2 regions of the Methylophaga sp. SB9B genome follow, and region 2 is predicted to be linked to the other one. Evidence: riboswitches for the same ligand, from Rfam matches in the RefSeq annotation. Region 2 holds a riboswitch; the other holds the start of a gene.

Region 1 (3,761 bases), on a different contig from region 2:
TAGGCATCGGTGAAGCAGATGCCGTTGTCAGTGTAGGCGTGAGTGGACCAGGCGTAGTCAAAGCGGCTTTGGAAAAAGCACTGGCTGAAGATGAAAATATGGATCTGAGCCGTGCAGCGGACGTGATCAAACAAACTGCAGCCAGATTAACTCGTGCCGGTGAACTGGTTGGTCGTGAAGTAGCGCAATTACTTAATCTGCCATTTGGTATTGTCGACTTGTCTTTGGCTCCGACACCGAATCGTAACGACAGTGTTGGTGAAATCTTTGAAGCGATTGGTTTACCGGCCTTCGGTGCTCCAGGTAGTACGGCATTTTTGTCGATGCTTAATGATGCAGTGAAAAAAGGTGGCGCGTTTGCCAGCTCACATGTCGGCGGATTGAGTGGGGCGTTTATTCCGGTTTGTGAAGATTTAACTATTGCGGAATCTGCAGCCAATGGCACCTTGAGTCTGGAAAAACTTGAAGCCATGACGGCAGTTTGTTCAGTCGGTCTGGATATGGTGGCAATTCCTGGTGATACCTCAGCTGAAATGATTTCAGCGATCATTGCGGATGAAATGGCAATTGGTGTGATCAATAAGAAAACGACAGCCGCAAGGTTGATTCCAGCGCCTGGCAAAAAAGCTGGTGATATTGTGCGTTTCGGTGGCTTGTTAGGTGAAGGTCCGGTGATGGCCGTCAATATGGGCAGTCATGAAAATCGCTTCGTTCGTTTAGGTGGTCGTATTCCGGCACCGATCCAAAGCTTGGTCAATTAACCAGACTCTTGTACTAAGAATTAAAAAGCCGTGACAGAAACTGCCACGGCTTTTTTTTAAAAGATGAAGGTAATTATAATTGTAGGTTTTTCGCTTTTCTACGCATTGCTAAAAAACCCATCAAACCAGAACCAAATAACCAAACTGCTGCTGGTAGTGGAACGGCTGAGACATGAATGTTATCCAGCATCGCTCCAACATTATCACCACCTAAGTTTCTAAAGGATAATTTGTCTCCATCCACTAAATCCACCAGGAAAGTATAGGTATGCCAATTTTCATCCCAATCTAAGAGAAGATTGTTAAGAAGTGCTCCCGCACCAAACAAAACAGAAACTTGGTCAGCAGGTCCATTACGCTGATTGCCAGACAATGCAAAACTTACTTTGTATTTACCAGCAGAAAAACCATCTTTAGAAGTCAAAATCCCTGCGTCACTAGTTGAACCGTCGAGGTCTACGCAAAAGCTACCAGTTAAACACGTGATTCCCCATTGATTACCGTTTTTGATTAAATCGACAGTACCGTCGGTGACGTCCCAATTAACGAAGCTGTTATAGTTTAAAACTGAATTAGCCTGACCTTCACCTTCAAAACCATCATATAGACTGGAAATGGTTGCAGCAAAGGAAACTGGAGCAAAACATAAGGCAGATAAAGCTAAAATTTTTACTAAATTTTTCATAGTTACATCCTCAATTTTTGCGGCTCAGCAATCTCAATTTTGAGACCTGAAACTTTCCGTCCTTAATTTGCATTAAGTTTGGCAAAAATTAAAAATAAATGTGTCATATAAAGAGTGACACAAATTCAAACTAATCCTTATTTAAACTTTTTTTAATTGTACTTTGGTACCAACGAACTTAATTAATCACCTACTGTGTATCCGGTAACTTATTAATGCATAAACTAGTTTTACAAATCATTATCCGTCAATGGGATAAATCTCAGCTCTCAGAGCAGCACAAGCAACCAAGAGAAGATTTACCGGATCAATATCCGCTCAGTTCAGCCACTGTTGCTTTATCTGATGGGCGGATTATGCTCGATCAACATGGTGATGATATCTCTGGAAATCGCATTAATTATCAGCTGATAGATGAAAATTCTTTTTTAATTGATCGTTTGCGTATTGATCTAAAAACCAAGACAGTTGAATTTAAATCTCGATTGCAGGCAGATGAACCGCCAATATTGCTGACTACGATAAATGAGGGCTGGATACAGTGTCAGTATCAATGGCGCTATCGGGTTGAGGAAGGTGGTTTTATTTACTGGCTTTACGAAAATGTAGTCATCAACGTCGGTTTTTTTAATGAAATAGATACAAATTTTTTTATCTACAAACCACCTCAGCAACGTTTTGAAAGCCTAGTGGCAAACCAGTAGTCGTCAACCTGCTATAGCAAGGTGGCTATGAACTCTTCCGATGATTGATAGCTGATGTTAAGCAAAGGAAGAGGGTAAATTCCCATACTGTGATGGACTTGCTTAGTTTTGTTATCGCTCAGGTATACAATCCATATCAAGCTACAAAATCATTTTATTATTCAATTAGTTTAATACGAATCGTAGTTGGGCAAACATCCTGTTATAAGGTGAATAATATCCCTTGTAACATTACGGTAATATGCCTAACATGCCCGGGATTTTAGGGTGATAATAGTTAAATAGATCTTAACGTTCTCATTCAGTAAATATTTTCCGGTCTGATGAGCCTCTGTTTTCAATCGTATAGTCTTATCAAACAGTCCCACAAATTATAAAAATCAATAACCTATTTTTATTGTTGATTAAGGTATCGAATAAATTTCCAATGAACCGCTCTTCCAAAACTTATCAGAACCCTAACCGTGATTAGTCGTTTAGCCGATACTTCACCGGTTGCGATTGTGAAGTTTTGTCTGCAAGAAAATAATCAGTTAGCCATACTCGACAGCACTGCGATAATTGTTGATATTTTTGGTTTGAATGCAGAGACGATAATCGAAAATCCTTCATATGCCTGGGAACGTATTCACCACGAAGACCGGGCAAAAATTCTGCAGGAAATGTCTGAATCTGCCCAAGCAATGCAGCCGTTAAATCGTGTGTGGCGTGTTTTACACCCTCATAAGGGTGAAGTTCTGGTTGACTGCAAAGCAATGCCAGAAGTCATTGATGAAAAGGGCATCGTTTGGCATGGGTATTTTCAAAATATCACCGAGATAAAACGGGCAGAGCAGGAAAATCAGGCGCATCTACATTTTCTTGAATGTATGGATCAGGTTAATCGGGCAATTCAAGGCACCAATAATCTCGAACAGATGATGAGTGATGTGCTTGAGGCTATTCTAAGCTGCTTTGATTGTGATCGGGCATGGCTGGTTTACCCTTGCGATCCGCAAAGTGCGACATGGAGTGTCCCCATGGAGCAGACAACGCCAGAATATCCGGGGGGAATGCAGGCTGGGGAAGAATATCCGATGTTTGCTCATATGGCTGAGACCATGACAACTTTCTTGTCAGCCAGCGAACCGGTGACCTTCCAATTAGATGTTGAGAGTCCCGATTCACCTGATGTCATCAAGGATTATCAAGTACGCTCGTTAATTGGTACGGCAATCTACCCTAAACTCGGCAAACCATGGGTATTTGGTTTACATCAATGTTCTTATGCACGAGTGTGGAGCAACGACGAAAAACGTTTATTCAATGAAATAGGCCATCGAATATCTGACGGCTTGACCAGTTTGCTGATCTCTCGCGAGCAACGCGAAAGTGATGAACGCTTCCGACAAGCTTTTGAATTTGCCGCTATCGGCATGGGCATTCTCTCGCTAACGGGGCAATGGTTGAGGGCCAACCCTTCGATCTATGAAATGTTTGGCTACTCCGAAGCTGAATTACTGAAACTCAGTTATCAGGAAATGACCCATCCTGAGGATTTGCAGAATGGGCAATCAGAGCTTGAGCGATTGCTTGCAGATGAAATTCCGTTTATGCAGCTCGAAAAACGTT
Region 2 (3,761 bases):
ATGCAAGTCGCCGGACATGTTCATTTTCATGCTGACACCAGAGCAATAATTCTTTATAGGTCAGCTCAAAGTGCTGCTCTATATAGGGTCTGATAGCAAATTCTGCAGTAAATAAGGGCGTCAGGTGCTTCAATAAATCCAAGGCTATTTCAGGAGGTGCTGCAGGCCCTGTTTGCCAGCGTAATCAATTAACGGCCATGCCATAAAACTATGCCATCCCTTTTCGATATTCTTGCCAGGCCAGTTATCGGCAAGCTGTTTAAGCCATTGCGCATTCACTGCATAGTCGTCATCCAATAGCGTATCCAGAATCTTACTGAGATGATTGACTCGGGTTTTCAGTGGCATAGATTCTAAATTATCAGTCGCCTGCTTTACGAAATCATCTGCCACAAATCCAGCGTGATATTGCTGAATTAATTCAGCTAACACTCCAATCGAATCAGGATTGATATGATCTTTTAGTAATGGTGGTGTATCGGATGCAGTAGACGGTTCGGAACTTGCCATCTGAATTACTCACTTTTGCCGGACATAAAAAAACCGTGGCTCGAAAGCCACGGTTTTTATTTTACGGTATTACGGAGAGAATTAAGCTTGTTGTGCTTTTGCTCTTCTACGCATTGCCATAAAGCCCATCAAACCAGAACCGAACAACCATACTGCTGCTGGTAAAGGTACTTCAGAAGGCATTGAAGTAAATTGACCAAGCAGTTTAACTGTTGTGTTTTTACCTTCTTTCAGGAAAATTTCATCAATTAATTTAATACCATTTTTAGTATGAATACCAAAACCTAATAATTCAAAGTAATAGTCAGTACCAGCATAGCTATAGAATTTAGTAGGAACTGAAGTTAGGAATGTAGTGGTATCACCTGTTGGGTTAACAACGTTATTCAATGAAAAACCATAGTTAAAGGTTTCCGAGAAAGCAGATGGTGAAGTGAAGTTCAACGTTAGAGATAAATCAACACCTTCTGCTTGGGTACCAGAATAAATGATACCGTTGTAGAAATTCAGGTAACCGGCGATGAATGTTTGATCAACATCTGTGTTAAAACCTGTTCCAGTCATTTTTAATTTACTAGGATCATGATATTGAGCGACTGGTTGAAAGCAAAACCAACCGCAACTCTGCCATGACGTGTGGCTATATGCGCCTTCGCCCCAAGTAAATTCATTTGTACCCACACCAGTTGTTACCATCCCGGCAGGACCTGTAGGGTTTTCAAATGTTCCAGAAGTACTGCCTTGGAACGTAGCAGCATTAGCTGTCAGAGAAGCAGCCAAAAGTGAAGCAAAAAGTAGCAAATTTTTCATAAAATTTCCTTTTCAGAAAAAAGCAACCCGGCTATCTTTTGATAAGACCCGTGGCTTTCCGTCTCTTGGCTCACACCAAGGTTGGCACTCAGTTAATTAATATTGTTCCGGTTACCTTCTGGAGCAATGGTGCCAATCTTAGAGGAAAAAATCCCTGAAACAATTGTACCTTGGTACTAGCTAATAACTTTTTTGAATAAAGCGATGGATTCAACGTGGCTGGTGTGTGGAAACATATCCATAATTCCAGTCTGAACTAATGTATATCCATACTGGTTTACTAACTCTCCGGCATCACGAGCCAGGGTTGCCGGGTTGCAGGAAACATAAACAATGGTTTCAGCTCCCAAATCGGCAATTTGACCGAGTACTTCAAAAGCTCCACTTCTTGGAGGGTCTAATAACACTTTAGTAAACCCGGCTTGAGCCCAAGGATAATCTTTAAGTTGTGTCGTGGTGAGATCGGCCATTTCAAATTCAGCATTCTCCAAACCGTTAATTGTTGCATTGCGCTGTGCATGGGCTACCAATGATTTATCGCCTTCAACACCAATGACGCTGCTGACTCGCTTTGCCAGTGGCAGGGTAAAATTCCCTAAACCACAAAATAAATCCAGAACGCGATCATTTTGCTGCAAATCCAGCAGCTCAATCGCTTTGGCAATCATTTTATGGTTAATACCCGCATTGACCTGAGTGAAATCACCCGGTGCAAACTCCAGTCTGAGCCCCTCCTCCGGCGCATAATACAATTGCGGTGCTTCAGGCCATAATGGACTGACGGTATCCGGACCACCAGGCTGCTGATAGATCCACAAATCATGCTGTTGACCATAGTTGATCAGTTTTTGCTTATCCGTTTCACACAATGGATCCATATTTCTAAACACCAATGCGGTATGGGCATCGTCCATGGCAACTTCTATCTGTGCGATGCGATTGTAGGCTTCAAGACTAGCAATCATTTTGCCCAGCACTTCCAAGCGTAAGCCAACCCGAGGGTCAAGTACTTCACATTGAGTGAGTTCAGCTAGATACGGTGTGCCTTTTTCACGAAAGCCTACCAATACTTTTTCTTTTTTAGTGACATAACGCACGCCCAGTCGAGCTTTACGACGATACCCCCATAAGGGTCCAGTTAAAGGTGGCAACCAATGTTCAGGAGTAAGTTGACCAAAATGTGACAGCTGTTCCTTCAACGTATCCTGTTTCAAGCTTAGCTGTGCTTCAGGTGCCATGTGCATCAAACTGCAGCCGCCACAAATACCAAAATGCTGGCATTTGGGATCAACCCGATCTGCTGACGCATTTTCAACAGAAACTACTTTGGCTTCGTCGTATTTTTTATGTAGCCGGGTATACATGAAAGAGACATTCTCGCCTGCCAATCCCCCATCAACAAAAACCGTTTTGCCGTCAATTCTGGCAATGCCACGACCATCATGTGAAAGGCTTTCTATAACAGCCTGGACAGCTTCTGTAGGAAGCCGTTGTTTGTGATTACGTCGTGCCATTTATTCAAACCTATAAACTGAAATTACATAAAAAAAGTCCGGCTATGCTTTTGCATAACCGGACTTTCACTTGATTAGAAAATTATTTTTGTTGCCAACTGCCGCCTTGTTGGAACCACCAGCCTTTAGCTGCGTTACTAATCCAACGTCTGGCAAAGGTTTCCTGAATATCAGATTCCCATTCTGGATGACCATTCGCACGGGCGATTTCAGCATATAAAGCTTTACGATCCTGATTCTCTTCGGCAATAAGTGTATTTACTGTATTACGATCTTTAAGCGGTACTGCTGAGGCTTCACGTAAGGTAATCAAACCGTTACTGGTCAGGCCAATAGCGCCCGTTTGATAAAACGGATGTAACAGCTCATGGCGTTGCTTCATTTTAGCCTGCAATGCATTAATTGCCGGTGAGTTAATATTCAGATTAACTTCTGCTTGAGCAGGTGATACCAGCCAATTCAAAACCTGCATCGCGAGCGGTAATGTTTGTTTCAGCTCGCTTGTATCTTCCGGAGAAGTTGATTTCGGTTGGGATTGAACTTCCCGTCCCCAGACATCTTCAATAATGCGGTCTGCGGCTTTTTCGGCAGCAGCGGCAGGAAAATAAATATTTATCGTGACACAGGAAATCAGCATTAAACCTGCTGTGCTTCCCATTAACCATTTTAATAAACGCATTCGACTTTCCTTTATTGAATAACTGGCCCGTCACTGTGACGAACCGCTTTTAACCTGGCTATTAATTCAGGCCAATCTACTTCCCGGGTAAACCCCACCACATTAATCCATGGAGGTAAGCCACCACCTTTGACAATATAGTACCCCTGCTCAGTCGGTTCGACACCATCCATCTGGCAAACTGAATTCATCAAACGACAACTTAGACCAATTCTTTGATAGGAAAAATCTTCAAATAAGCCCATAAA

What was found. Region 2 has a riboswitch for cyclic di-GMP ahead of E8Q33_RS00130 (choice-of-anchor K domain-containing protein). Riboswitches for the same ligand answer to the same signal wherever they lie in the genome.
Region 1: linked by a shared signal. The riboswitch ahead of E8Q33_RS15945 (VPLPA-CTERM sorting domain-containing protein) and the one ahead of E8Q33_RS00130 (choice-of-anchor K domain-containing protein) in region 2 are both predicted to bind cyclic di-GMP.

What each region holds. Positions count from the first base shown of each region.
Region 1 covers NZ_SSXS01000004.1:9,691-13,451, reverse strand. The annotation lists gene E8Q33_RS05450 (PFL family protein) at 1-761, shown strand, start outside; gene E8Q33_RS15945 (VPLPA-CTERM sorting domain-containing protein) at 835-1,446, opposite strand; cyclic di-GMP riboswitch class I at 1,462-1,539, opposite strand; gene E8Q33_RS05440 (hypothetical protein) at 1,662-2,150, shown strand; gene E8Q33_RS05435 (EAL domain-containing protein) at 2,615-3,761, shown strand, end outside.
Region 2 covers NZ_SSXS01000001.1:29,314-33,074, forward strand. The annotation lists gene E8Q33_RS00120 (DNA alkylation repair protein) at 1-142, opposite strand, end outside; gene E8Q33_RS00125 (hypothetical protein) at 145-510, opposite strand; gene E8Q33_RS00130 (choice-of-anchor K domain-containing protein) at 592-1,320, opposite strand; cyclic di-GMP riboswitch class I at 1,339-1,416, opposite strand; gene rlmD (23S rRNA (uracil(1939)-C(5))-methyltransferase RlmD) at 1,497-2,834, opposite strand; gene E8Q33_RS00140 (YdbL family protein) at 2,917-3,513, opposite strand; gene E8Q33_RS00145 (hypothetical protein) at 3,525-3,761, opposite strand, start outside.